Regions from separate parts of the Bacillus sp. JK106 genome, predicted to be linked through region 2. Evidence: riboswitches for the same ligand, from Rfam matches in the RefSeq annotation. Region 2 holds a riboswitch; each other region holds the start of a gene.
The links. A riboswitch is a leader RNA that binds a small molecule or an ion and turns the genes downstream of it on or off. The one in region 2 is predicted to bind thiamine pyrophosphate.
Positions count from the first base shown of each region.

Region 1: linked by a shared signal. The riboswitch ahead of tenA (thiaminase II) and the one ahead of ACWJJS_RS08775 (acetylornithine deacetylase) in region 2 are both predicted to bind thiamine pyrophosphate.
Region 3: linked by a shared signal. The riboswitch ahead of ACWJJS_RS17100 (TIR domain-containing protein) and the one ahead of ACWJJS_RS08775 (acetylornithine deacetylase) in region 2 are both predicted to bind thiamine pyrophosphate.

Region 1 is NZ_JBSJQC010000002.1:269,252-273,922, reverse strand. It holds gene thiS (sulfur carrier protein ThiS) at 1-116, opposite strand, end outside; gene thiO (glycine oxidase ThiO) at 113-1,222, opposite strand; gene tenI (thiazole tautomerase TenI) at 1,206-1,823, opposite strand; gene tenA (thiaminase II) at 1,801-2,508, opposite strand; TPP riboswitch at 2,596-2,704, opposite strand; gene ACWJJS_RS06900 (monovalent cation:proton antiporter family protein) at 2,758-4,602, opposite strand.
Region 2 is NZ_JBSJQC010000002.1:660,071-664,741, reverse strand. It holds gene pgeF (peptidoglycan editing factor PgeF) at 1-427, opposite strand, end outside; gene ACWJJS_RS08780 (YlmC/YmxH family sporulation protein) at 582-833, opposite strand; gene ACWJJS_RS08775 (acetylornithine deacetylase) at 894-2,174, opposite strand; TPP riboswitch at 2,248-2,356, opposite strand; gene ACWJJS_RS08770 (ABC transporter ATP-binding protein) at 2,361-3,158, opposite strand; gene sigG (RNA polymerase sporulation sigma factor SigG) at 3,287-4,069, opposite strand; gene sigE (RNA polymerase sporulation sigma factor SigE) at 4,210-4,671, opposite strand, start outside.
Region 3 is NZ_JBSJQC010000004.1:348,138-352,808, reverse strand. It holds gene ACWJJS_RS17110 (class I SAM-dependent methyltransferase) at 1-212, opposite strand, end outside; gene ACWJJS_RS17105 (thymidylate synthase) at 209-1,219, opposite strand; gene ACWJJS_RS17100 (TIR domain-containing protein) at 1,216-1,680, opposite strand; TPP riboswitch at 1,758-1,861, opposite strand; gene ACWJJS_RS17095 (hypothetical protein) at 1,979-2,359, opposite strand; gene ACWJJS_RS17090 (dihydrodipicolinate synthase family protein) at 2,552-3,352, opposite strand; gene ACWJJS_RS17085 (DinB family protein) at 3,601-4,128, shown strand; gene ACWJJS_RS17080 (cupin domain-containing protein) at 4,387-4,671, opposite strand, start outside.

The DNA of each region.
Region 1 (4,671 bases), 390 kb from region 2:
TTATTTCTCTCCACAACTACGATTCTTTGGTCAAGCTGGTACAATTCAAGCAAATCCTGAACCGTCCCCTCTTTTCGATTCCAATCAATTTGTTTTCCGTTCAGCTGAAGGATCATATATGAACAGCCTCCTTGCGATCGATTCGAAACGCTTCTTCCCATTCCTGTTTAATCTGTCTTTCCATGATCATATCCCGCACCATTTCAGCCGTTGCCGGCGCCAACAGGATGCCGTTCCGAAAATGGCCGGCGGCGAAGATGATGCCGCTGTCTTCAGGGTGTTGCCCGATAAACGGCTTGCCGTCTCTTGTTCCCGGCCTGAGCCCCGCCCAAAACCGGTCTATTTTCATATGTTCGATGGCGGGAAGCATGGTTTTCGCTTTTGCAATGACGGCCTCAATTCCTCCGATGTCAGGCGTATCGCTCCAGTCACCCTGTTTCATCGTGGCGCCGATGACAAGCCGGCCGCTTTTTCTCGGGACGACATAACAATGATCATGGTAAAGGGTTTTGGTCAGCGGGGTATCGTCATTCCACACGGAAAGGCATTCTCCTTTCACAGGAAAAAAAGGCTGTCCCAAGCCGAGCTGGCTGAAAAACCGGCCGCTCCATACACCGCTTGCAACTGCGACTTTGTCAGCATAAACATCCCCGCCGGACGTTGTGATGCAGTATTCTCCGTTCACCCGTTTTACGGAGGTGGCTTGTGTATGCTCATATATGTGAGCGCCATAGCGCCGCGCCCCTTTTGCATACGCTTTGCAAACATAGTACGGTTCGACATGGACATCGTCTTTTATAAAACTGGCGCCGAGAATGTCTTTTGAAGCGTAAGGCTCTTTTTCAAGGGCATCTTCCGCTGAAAGCCAAGTGACGGAAGGCAGATCATCCATCTTCCGTAAACGGGCGATATCTTCTTCGGTATACGCCAGTTTAAGCATTCCGCCGTTATGGCGCCTGATGTCAATGCCGCAAACTTCCTCAAGCTCTTGCCCCGCCGCTTCATACAGCCTTTGACTGTGCATGGCAAAATCAAAAAACGCATCCCGTTTTTCACATTCCGCATGAGCGCCCAGCATTCCCGCGGCAGCGCTTGTCGTTTTTCGGCCGACTTCTCCGCCTTCAAACAAGACAACGTTCTGCTGCGTCTTCGCCAGCTCATAAGAAATGGCGCACCCGATAATTCCGCCGCCGATCACCGCCGTATCATAGTGTTTCTTCATAATCGGCCTCCCTTACCGCGCGTGCATACCGTTTTGCCGCCTCCTCAGGATTTTCAGCTGAGAAAATGCCTGACATGACGGCAATTCCGTCCGGCTTCGCCTGCTTTGTGTGTCCGATCGTCTGCAGTGTCATTCCGCCGATTGCGATAACGGGGATGGAAAGCGTGCGTTTGATCTCTGAAAGCAGGCTGATGCCTCTTGCTTCAAGTCCTTGTTTACATTCGGTTTCAAATATATGGCCGAACACCACATAATCCGCATCTTCCTTTTCAGCTTGGATGGCTTCTTCCAGCGAATGAACCGAACGTCCGATATGAAGATGGGGAAATCTGCTTCGCACCTGTTTTACGGAAAAGCTGCGGGACGGAAGCTGAACACGGTGTATGTTGGCAAAAAGCGCGATATCCGCCCTGTCATTGATGATCAATTTGTCCTTATCCGCACCGCCCTTTTTCAAAAGGGACAAAAGCTGCATGATCTCTCCCGCTGTTTTATCCCGCTCACGGATATGGATAAAGCTCACTTCGCGCTGAATCGATAGAATATCCTCGGCCAGCTCGGCAACGGGTTTGCGATTATCAGTTACCGCGTGCAGCTCCAAAGGATTCCACCTCTTTTCCGTCCTTCTCGGACCAGCCTTCTTTTTGATAAGCCATTCCCCAAAATTGATATTCATAATAGCTTGAAATCACAAAATTCTCTTTCATTTTTGCACGGATTTCCTCTGTGCTGTTTTCAGCAATCTCATCAAAACGGCTGATCTGTTCTTCGACCTGCTGTCTGAACCAGTCTCCGCCGTATGTACCGACCCATTTTTCATAAATCGGATGCTCCGGTTTGCACTCTTTTAAGTGTTCGCCGACTTCATAATAAAGCCAATAACAGGGCAGAAGCGCAGCTAATATTTCTCCAAAATTGCCGCTCATCACCGATCTGTACATATGAGACGTATAAGAATAGGCGGTCGGTGCCGGTTTAAATGCCGCACGCTCTTCTTCCGTAATTCCTAAAAGCTCCGTAAACTCGCGGTGCAGCGCCATTTCCGCTTCATATGTCCCTTGAGCGTGGCCCGCCATCCTGCCCGTCGTAAACAAGTCTTCGGCATATGCGGCGCCGAACGCCTGAACTTTTGCAAAATGCGTCAAATAGTAGGAATCTTGCAGCACGTAATAGCTGAAACGGTCAATCGGCAGGCTTCCGTCACCGATTCCCGTTACAAACGGATGAACAAAACTTCCGTCCCACCATTCGGCAGCCGCCTGTCTGCATTCTTCAGAAAATGTCATCATGTCTTCCCCCCTGATAAAATAAAAAAACCACTTTCCCGCATCGGAAAAGTGGTTTGGAATTTAAATGGATAAAAGGAACCCCAAAAAAATACCGCTCCACTTCCCTACGCAGGTCTGAACCTGTTCAAGTTATGAGGGTCTAAAAGTCTCACTTTTATCTCAGCCCTTATGAAGGACACCCCTAGTGGTCATACGATTAATGATTTATTTGTTATGCCTTCTATATTATCACGAATTGCAATTTGGTCAAGCTTCAAGGATTTTTCTCAGTTCCGACACGTAGTTGCGCGAGCCCGTGACGATGAGACGGTCTCCTGTTTTCAGCCGCGTGTCTCCGTGCGGAACGATGCTGTCCACACCTCTGAAAATCCGGACGAAAATCACATCGCCCATCAGCGGAAATTCCCGCAGAATGATGCCGTTATACGCCGGGTTTTCCAGATTGATCTGATATAACGAAGACTCCTCATTCGTCAGGAGGCTCATCACGCCCGGCGCCTCAATTAACGCGCGCAGCAGCGTTTTTGTAGACATAAGGATAGAAAAAATACTGATGCCCTCTTCTTTCAGTTTTGTTTCATGCTCAACCGAGCCGACGCTTGCGATGATACGCTCAGTCCCTTTCTCTTTCGCTAGTAAGGCGATTTCAGCGTTCACATCTTCATTTCCCGTCGCCACGACAAGAATATCCGTTTTAAAAATACCGTGCGACTCAAGCGTGCCGGGCTCGTAATCAGAAATCGTGTCAACTGAAAAAACGGATTCCGCAAGCGTTTCCCCGGCATTTTCCTGATACACATGGACGACCCGTACTTCATATTCCTCCTCTGGCAATTCCAGCGTAACCGGGAGCGTCATTTGATTGGCGCCGATAAATGTAATGCGCTTTTTTTCCTGCGGCGCGCTTTGCCGTTTGAATAATTTCTTAAAGCCGATCGGCGTGATGATGCTGGCAATAACCGCAACTAAAGTCAGCGCGCCGGACATATTGGCGCTGATAATGTGGAGCCTTTCTCCGATCGTAGCCGCCGCGATAACAAGCGACAGCGTGGACGTCAGCAAAAAGCCCGAAGCAAACACGGTTCTTTTGTCGTACCATTTCTTTAAATAAAACACCGGGAACATTTTGCTGATAAACAGCGCAAGCAGAAGAAGCGGAATCATCGTTAATGTTTTCGGATCTTGGAAAAGCGTCCAAATGTCCAATTTCACCCCGACCATGACGAAAAAGATCGGAATTAAAAACCCGTAGCCGAAGGAATCCAGCTGTTCCACCATTTCTTTATTCGGAGACAGAAGCGATACCAGAACGCCTGCCAAAAACGCGCCGAGAATATTTTCCGCCCCGAGAGATTCCGATAAAGCGACAAGCACGATAATCAGTGTGAAAATGGCTCTCGTGCCGATCTGCACAGTGCCTTTAGACATCGACTGCACAAATGAACGATGTTTAAAGATCCTGCCGAAGAAATACAGCACGACCCCCGCGGCAAAGAGAATCAACAGAAGCCACATATTTCCGCTGTCTTCTCCGTAAAGAGAAGAGAAGAAAGCGAGCAGAATCATTGTAGCCAAGTCCGCGATAACGGCGACAAGCAGGATAATCTGGCCGATATTGGAGTTCATGATCCGTTCTTCTTTTAAAGTCGGGACCACCACACCGAGTGATATCGTCGAAATAATAAGCGTCATTAAAAATGCGTTTTGTATAAAACCGGCTAATACAAAGGCATAGGACAGCAGCAATGATAAAATAAAGATGCCGAAAAAGATAATCAGTGCGGCAGAAAACGTGTTGGGCGCTTCCTTGCCGTTCGGAAGGAATTGTTTTTTCTTCCCTTTCTCAAATGAAGAAAAATCAATTTCCAAGCCGCTTAAAAACATTAAAAAGATAAAGCCGAGAACAGACAGCGTCTCCAGCCACGTGTCTCCCTGAACGACAAGATTCAGGCCGCTTTTTCCGATAATAAGCCCCATGATGATCTCCGCGACGACGACGGGGATGCTGAGCTTAAACCGATGTAAAAGGAGCGGCGTCAAAAAAGCGACGATCAAAACGACGACTAAAGATGCGACTGATGTGTGTTCCATTTGTAAATACCTCCTTAAAACAAGGGTTATAAAAGCCCGCTTTAAGCGGGCGAAACCTTACTTTTTTTT
Region 2 (4,671 bases):
ATTTCACCGGGTCATAAAAATACAAGGGCACACAGTCCGCAAAACAAAGGGCCAAAAAAAGATTCGCATCTTTCGTGTAGAGCCCGTCCGTCCCGCGGAATGCGGAAGAATAGTCTCTCGCTCCTTTTCCTTTATCCCCGGCTGTCACGCGCCGGACGCGGTTTTCATGTGTCTGGTCGGCAAACACCCAGGAATCCAGATCAGTACCGCATAAGGACGCTATGACTTCACGGTTTGTCACAACATCATGAGCTTCGTCCCGGACGTGCAATCCGGTATTTAATGACTCATACGGAGGATTGCTGACACCGCCGTTTTTCGTTGTGAATCCGGCGATGACCTTTGTGTTAAGCTGATTCACACAGTTCCAGTCTTCTATCATGAGTGCCGAGGGGGTGGTAAGACTAAACGGGTGATATGTATTCATGGAGATCCAACCTTTCGACAAACATTAAAAAAGCGTAATTTCCCACTCATTTTAACACAATTTTAAGCATACGTTTAGCGGCTGATTGAAAAATGAGATAAATAAATGTGCCGGAAACATTGAGATTTCCGGCTTTTTACAAGTAAAGGGAGGATTACGCTCCCCCCTTTGGTTCATTTACACGCACTAAGATGACATCTTCCCCAATTTTAACTATATTTCGCCAAGGAATGATCATTTCCTCTTCTTTTCCGAAAAAACCGAGAACTTTTCCGCTGCCGCCTAAAATAATCGCCTGAATTTTTCCCGTTGTCACGTTAATATCAATATCCCCGATGCTTCCGAGTTTTTTTCCGTTCGACACGTTTACCACATCTTTTATTTGAAATTCAGATATGCTGATCATCCGTATCACGCCCTTTGCCCGTTCTTTTTCCTATTATATGAACGGCCGGGCTGAACCTTGTCACATCGGGCAATCTTTTTTGCGGCTGCACCAGTCGAGAATAAATCTCAGCATGATTTTCGTATAGTCCATAAGCTCATCAACGGACACTTCCTCGTTTACGGAGTGGGCGTTTTTTAAATCGCCGGGGCCGTATATGACGCTCGGAATCCCGGCCTGATAAAGCCACCCTCCGTCTGTTACGGTTTGGGAAACATCAATGACGGGCTCCTGTTTTTTGACGGCTGAGTGTGATGCAGCCAAGACAGAAACTGCCGGATGATGCGGATCGATTTCCAGCGCCGGGAACACCTCTCCTCTGTCTTCAATCATCGAAGATCCGCCCCATTTGAACACCGGCCTGTTTTCTTTGAGCCACAGATCACTGTCAGCGACACGATTAATATAGTCTTCGATTTCTGCAGCTGCTTGTTCGTGCGTTTCGTTCGGATAAAAGTGGACGGTGATCCATAACCGGCATTCATCGGCGACAAACGCTGCGTGTCTTCCGCCTTCAATGACGGCGGGGTTGATCGTATTGGTGCCGGGCGCAATGCCGGGATAGCTTTTCGTTACCGCCCAGTGACGCTCCAGCTCTCCCAAGGCAGTGATGATTTTCGCCATTTTTTCGATGGCGCTCGCTCCGAATGTGCCTCCGCCCGCATGAATCATATTGCGCCTCATGCCGTCATGAAATGTTTGTTTGCTTTTCAATTCTATCCAGCCGGTGATGACACCGCCCTGCCCCTGAATATGCAGGCTGCTCGTATCCGCGACAACCGCAAAATCCGCGTGATAGCCGCGTTTGCAGCATTCCAGCGTCCCCGCCTCGCCGACTTCTTCTCCGATTACAGACTGTACAATGAGGTCGCCCGGAAGCTTAATGCCGGCATCATGGATCAGCTTCAGAGAGAAAAGAACACACGCCCAACCCCCTTTCATATCAGCGGCGCCCCTTCCGATCAGCATGCCGTCTTTTACGAGCGGCTGAAACGGGTCAGAGTTCCAGTCTTCGCCCCCGGCTTCTGCCACATCAATGTGTCCGTTTAAAATCAGGCTTTGATGCCTGCTTGAATCTGTCCCTTTTAAAACACCGACTACATTCGGATCTTCCGGATACACATCCCACATATCGACCGAGCAGCCCGTTTCTTTTAAAAAGCCGGCCACCCACTTTTGGGCTTCTGTTGTATTTCTTGCAGGCGGAGCCGGTGTCGGAAAGGCGATCAACCTTTCAGCTATTTGTATTAAATCGCCCCGCCGTTTATCCGCCTGGTGTAACAGCATATCAATCTGATGCATTGGAAATCTCCCCTTTGGCTGTATCAAAAAACCCGTTTCATTAAAATGAAACGGGTAAAAAACGGATCTTCCTCCGCTTTTTTCACCGCTTCCCTCCGCCGGCATGATCCGGATCAGGTCCGTTAAGGGTTGAGACCAACGTCTCTCTCAGCTGCATGTCAGCAGCACCCCCAGGGTGAATTGATGTTATTTGACGGATGATGCCGCTTTTGCACGTGTTAAAAACGGGCGGCCATTGTTCCATAAGACATTGACAGGCGTATCGAAAAACGCTGTAAGCCGCTCGTCAGAAAGCATGTCCCTGATTTTCCCGGAGGCGAACACCTCGCCTTGTTTTAAAAGCAGCGCCTGATCAAATACCGGCAGAATTTCTTCAGCGTGATGGGTGACATAAAGGATGGACGGTGCATTTTCTTTTTCGGCGATCGACGTAATCGTGTCCAGCAGCTGCTCCCTTGCCATAAAATCAAGACCCGTCACGGGTTCGTCCAAAATCAGCAGTTCCGGATCAGCCATAAGCGCCCGCGCAATCAGCGCTCTTTGTCTTTCCCCTTGTGATAATGTTTCATACCGTCTGTCGGCGTAACTGATGGCGCCCAAATCCTTCAGAAGACCGATCGCTTTTTCCCTTACCTGCTCACTCGGAGTTTCGTACAGCCCGATTGAGGCGTACGCGCCGCTGAGGGCGATTTCAAAAGCGGAGTCCGCGGCATATAATTTGTGCTGAAGACCTGCCGAAACAAGGCCGATTTTCCTTCTGAGCCTGTCACCGAGCTCTGTTTTGCCGAATTGATGGCCGAGCACCTGCATCTCTCCTGAAGTGGGGAAGTAATAAGAGCATAACATATTCAGCAAAGCCGTTTTTCCGGCTCCGTTTAATCCGTACAGCACCCAATTTTCGTTTTTCTCAACGCGCCAGTTGATATCTTTCAAAATCCATTTCCCGTTTCTTTTTAATGACACACTGTCCAGCTGTAAAATCATTGCAGTTTCCCCCGTTTACTTTATTTAAATTTTCTAAAAACTTTTACACATTAGAATACATCACTTTTTTGCAAACGTAAACCATCGCATGAAAAAAGCCTTTAAACAAAGTTTAAAGGCTTTTTCCGTTATTGATGGATATTCTTATTCATTTGTTTAATGGCTGCCTTTTCAAGCCTTGAGACCTGAGCTTGGGATATCCCGATTTCTTCAGCGACTTCCATTTGGGTTTTCCCTTGGAAAAAGCGCTTTCGCAAAATCATTTTTTCCCGTTCGTTCAGTCTTCTCATGCCTTCTTTCAGAGCGAGCTCCTCAATCCATTGTGTATCCTTGTTGCGCTCATCGCTGATCTGGTCCATCACGTAGATCGGATCGCCGCCGTCATTATAAATCGGCTCAAACAGTGAAACCGGATCCTGGATGGCGTCAAGGGCAAACACAATTTCTTCATGGGGCACTTCAAGAACTTTGGCGATTTCCTCTGCTGTCGGCTCCCTGCTTGTCTCACTGATTAACCGCTCTCTTACTTGAAGCGCTTTATATGCGATATCGCGAAGCGACCTCGAGACGCGGATCGGATTGTTATCCCGCAAATATCTGCGGATTTCTCCGATGATCATCGGTACAGCGTATGTTGAAAACTTAACATTATGGCTTAGGTCAAAATTATCAATGGATTTCATTAGTCCGATGCAGCCGACCTGAAATAAGTCATCAACATACTCTCCTCTGTTGTTAAACCTCTGAATGACGCTTAAGACAAGGCGCAGGTTGCCGTTTACAAGCTTTTCCCTCGCTGAATCATCGCCCTCATCCTGCAATTGCCTAAACAGCTTTCTCATCTCTTCATTCTTGAGCACCGGTAATTTGGAGGTATCCACCCCGCAAATTTCGACTTTATTTCTTGACACGTTTTTCCCTCCCACTAGGAGCTGCTGTACAACGTTAAGTATCTCCTCGGGTGGGAAAAATATGCACCGCCATTTTACAGAAATAAACATCCGGCGGCGGCAATCCTTGCAGCAGTAAGGGCTGTCAGATGGAAAAAATTTTACACCATTTTGTTAAACTCTTTTCTCAGTCTTTTGATAATCCGCTTTTCGAGCCGGGAGATATAAGATTGTGAAATCCCCATCATGTCGGCTACATCTTTTTGTGTTTTTTCTTCTTCACCGACAAGCCCGAATCGCAGTTCCATGATCTGCTTTTCTCTATCATTTAATTGCTCAAGCGCTTTTTTCAAAAGTTTTTTATCCACATTGGCTTCAATGTCTTTTGTAATAATATCATCATCTGTGCCGAGCACATCCGAAAGCAGCAGTTCGTTTCCGTCCCAATCAATGTTCAGCGGTTCATCAAAGGACACCTCTGAACGGATTTTATTGTTTCGGCGCAAGTACATTAAAATTTCGTTTTCAATACATCGCGATGCGTAGGTGGCGAGTTTGATTTTCTTTTCCGGATTAAACGTGTTTACCGCTTTGATCAAACCGATGGTGCCGATGCTGATTAA
Region 3 (4,671 bases), on a different contig from region 2:
CTTGATTCATCGACTGCGATCACATTGCAGCCTATTCTGTCAGCCAGCCTATAAGCTACCTTTCCCGGACCGCATCCGAAATCGAGCACCTTTTTAATCTCCGCTTTATCAAAAGTACGAAAAACAAACTCAAAACCTAACGTTTGTTCTAAAACGTCATTATAAGCATCGAATTTACCAGCAACACTGTCTTCTTTCCATGAAGTTTTCATTGAATTTCCTCCTTTTGCTCAATTGAGAAATAATGAGACCACTTATTCCTGACGAAATATTGATATATAGGAAGTAAACTTTGAAATAGAGAATGATCCATATCCCGTTTATATGCAATATGCTGGTATATACTGAAAAGGAAAAGAATCTGTTTCCAGTAATCAGGTAAATCGAGCATTTCAATATCGTTTTTTGTCATAGAAATGTGATCTTTCCTAAGTAATTCTTCATACTTTAAGACTGTTTCAATGGACGGCCAGTTATTTCCCTCAGGCATTTTCGGAAATTCAAATTCCGGAATATCATGGTGATTTTCAGCTTCCTCAAGCACCGTTTTCGCCCATTCATGATCTGAATCATAAATATGGATTGATCCCGCATTATGAAAATATTCTCCGACTTCTAAACGCAGTTCTCTGGCCATTAATTCCTGCATGAAGGTAAATGAGAAAAGATCACTGATCATCCCGCGAAAAGCATCATTTGCACGCATGACAGAAGACATGTATAATTCGCCTTCCCTCACAAAAAACTGCAAACCGATTGTGCAGGAAACATCTATATTTTCTGAAACGAAGAGTTCCGAAGCATCGAATATTTGAATAAATGCCCTTTTTGAATCAATATCTTCTTGTGTCAAAAGATTTTTTATTCTATTCCATTGATTTAGTTTTGCATTTCCGAATTCAAATATTTTAGGCCCATACGCAGTGCCTGTTAATGTTTTTTTATTCATTGAATATGAAGGCATTTTTTTATTGTAATAACTGATAAAATCTAAGTCGTTACTCCCCGATAAATACCATAACACTTCAGCAAAATTAAACACGATATTGGTTTTTCTTGAGGATAAATAAGTGACACGTTCTATTGGATTTTCCAGAGTCAGATGGTAGTTCAATTGTTCTCTGCTTTTTTGTCCGCGCGGTGAATTGAAAAATTCAGGGTTGTGATAGATGTCATACAGCGTTTCCGTATATGCTTCATGAAAAGTTCTCTTTCTCATTGAGATTCCGCCTTATATGCTGCAAAGATATTTTTAATGTTCTCTAATAAATCATCTGTATCTTTATAGCTGATGTACTCAACATCCGCCACTGCATTTAACCCTTGAATTAAGAAAGCATAATCCTTGTCCTTTTCTAGAAATAGCACGATCTTTTTTTTCAAGGCAGAAGCCCATCCAATTTCTATATGTGTTCCGGGAGAAGCGGGTGATCCGGGGAATGCTGCAAAAAGGTCGCAAGTGCTTATTTCATCAAAATCAATTTTAGTGCATTGAAGGGGTGTCATGAAATCTTTCCCCCACCCTTCCCGCTTGTGAGCATTATGAACCAGCCATCCTTCATTCTCAAAAAAGGAAATTAATGATTCCAGCTTTCCTCTCTCATACGTACTCATCAATCCAGTTTTCTCATCTACTAAACTTTTAAAAGGCCCTGCCAGAAAAACTTTTTTCGTCGCCACTTCATATCACCCTTTCAAAATAAATAAAGCCACTTTCCTCTATGGAAAGTGGCTTAAATATAGATAAGATAAAGAATCTCTCTAATTTTTCACTTCCCTACGCTGGTATTAACCAAATCAGGTTCAAAGGGTCAGGACGTATTGTCTCTTCTCAGCTATTAAAGCTCCCCTAGTGACTTTTTATAAATATTTACTTTAATTCTATGCTATTCCATATAAATAGTCAAACAATGACCGGCAAAAAGCGCTGCGGATATCACTGGGATTCCTCTTCAATATTGCAGCTTACCCACTAGTTTTAAAACCTTCCGGCCTCTTTTTTCCTGCCAACGAATAAGGTCACGGCCACACTCGCTGAACTGACCAAAGTCCCCAGAACGGCAGCAAGAATTGTCAAAAAGCCATGGGGAATCAGAAATCCAATCGGAATGAGGCCCGCAAACGTGAGAACGATAAAACATTGATAGACTCCGGATATGATTCTCACAACCAAGCTGCTAAAAAAGGACATGACGAATGGCGGAATGAACAAACATAAAATGATTCCGAGTGAGATCAATAAAATCATAGGCTCGTCAAAAGAAATGACACGATCGCCGGGAGACTCTTCAGCCGCCGCGAATACAGCAAATATAGACATCATCAGCGTAAGAAAAACAAGAAAAAACCTTTTCAGCAACGTTATGACTCCTTCTTATAAAAACGGGTATCCTTTTTTAATGACAATAACCAATTTATGTTATCAAATGAAATAATATGAAGTCAATTGATGAATGAATCATAATAAAGCGTGTCATTTTCTTCCGTGAAGCCGTATCACCGCCGGAATACATTCCTTTTGATTATGCCTATGATCAAAAATACACTTCACTTAACTTGATATCATAGGTGACCGGCAGCTGCCTGCTGGAATCCCAATCTTCTTATAGTGATTTTTTATATTCATGACAGTATGATGATTTGTCACTTCATCAATCAGATCGTTTATTCGATCCAGATTGATCGGTTTATTTTCTGATAAGATGCTGAAGCTTTCTCTGATTTCTTCAGGATAGACATTTCCGGCCATGCTTGACAGGCCGTTACACCCGTTACTCAGCATCTTCGGAAATTCAACGTCCCCTGCCGCAAACAAAATAAAGTGATCAGGGAACTCTGTTTGTTTATGACGCAGAACGTCTCCTCCTTCTTTCAGCCCCCTTATCCCGGGATGCCGGCTTATTAAGTCTTTAAGCGCTTTCTCACTCAGATTAAAACCGGTCCGGCCGGGGTTATTATAAAGCACAGCCTCTTTAGAGGTATGACTGAGAAGTTCGTCAACGTAATAAACGGCTTGCTGCTGTGTCGGTCTTATATAAGGAGGAAAACCAATCAATACAGAATCAATATTGGTTTTCTCAATGTGTTTCATCAGTTTGACGGCATCACTGGTTCTTACGGCTGAAACCCCGAACATCAGTTCAACATCTTCAAATTTTCGCTGATTAACATACTCAATGATCTGAAGGCGCTCATCTATGCTGAGTGAATGCTGTTCACCAGTCGTGCCGCATATGAGTAACGAATTAATACCGCTGTTTTTCAAATGTTCGACAATAGCATCAAATCCTTCTAAATATAAACTTTCATCTTCATGAAAAGGCGTAGGGATAGCAACATTAAAATTTCGCATGAGAATGTCCTCCAAGTACATATTCTTGAATATCTGCAGAGTATCATATAACACTGTCTGACATTTAAAAAGGTACAGTTTCAGATAATTCAACATGTCAGATGTAAAGGCCGACACACAAAAAAAAGCAGGCAAAGAGAGCCTGCTTCATTGCTTCATCCTATAGCGATTCATTCTTTGGATTGCTTGACAAATAAGAGTAATAAGGCAAACTAAATATAAAAATTGTACTAATGAGGCGGGGTTTTATGATTTTAGATTTAAAAGGTGAAACGCACATGGATCATCTTGTGGGAATGCTGTATTCTGCCGTTAATGAAAATTACTGCCGCTTAATATCCATTGTGTCAGACATGTCACAGCAAGAGATCGATTATAAAGGACCAAATCAAACATACAATAGTACAGCTCAGCTAATAAGACACTTAGCATATGTTGATCTCAACTGGATATTTAGAATAAAGGGTGAACCGATACCAAAGCAGCTTGAAGAGAAGTATGGACCAATGTTAGATCAGAACAATAAGATCCCTTTCATTTCCGGTGTTTCATTAAAACAAATTCTCACTGATTATGAAGAAGTATTCAGCATGTTTAAGTCTGTTTGTTATCAGCTAACTGACGATCAGCTGAATCACACAGTAGATTATGAAGCAGATAAACAAGCAACCATTCAATGGGGAATATGGCATATGGCAGACCATAATAGATATCATCAAGCTCATATTAATCAGCTTCGCAAATGGTTTGAAGAGAAACAGAAACTTGACAGTTAATGCCGCTTAGTAGGAGGAGCAAGGATAAATTTATTACAAATTCATGTTCACTGACTGCCAATCAATTAAAATGGTCAGACAAAAAACCACATTTGCTGTTGAAAAGTTGTGGAATAAAGCATCGCATCAACTGCACTATGACAAGCTGAAACGTTAATATTTTGTGTTTCAGCCATTCAATCGCTATATTTGATCATGCTGTCCCAATACGATTTTTTTTATAGTCTTTGCAGCAGCAAAGTCCTCTGGAATCCTATACTAATCTTCCGCAGCCGCTGCATCGGCCTTTGTCACATGAACTGTACCAAACGGATGGTTGGGAGGAGCGTAAATTGAATATAGTTTTAACGGCGTATTACCCGTATTAATCACATTGTGCCACGTGCCGGCAGGGACAACAATGGCATAATCATCATAGACATTTCTTCGGAAACTTAAATGATCTTTACTCTTGCCCATTTTAACTAGCCCTCGGCCTTGCTCAATCCGTAAGAATTGATCTACGTTAGGATGGATCTCCAAACCGATATCTTCTCCAATGCC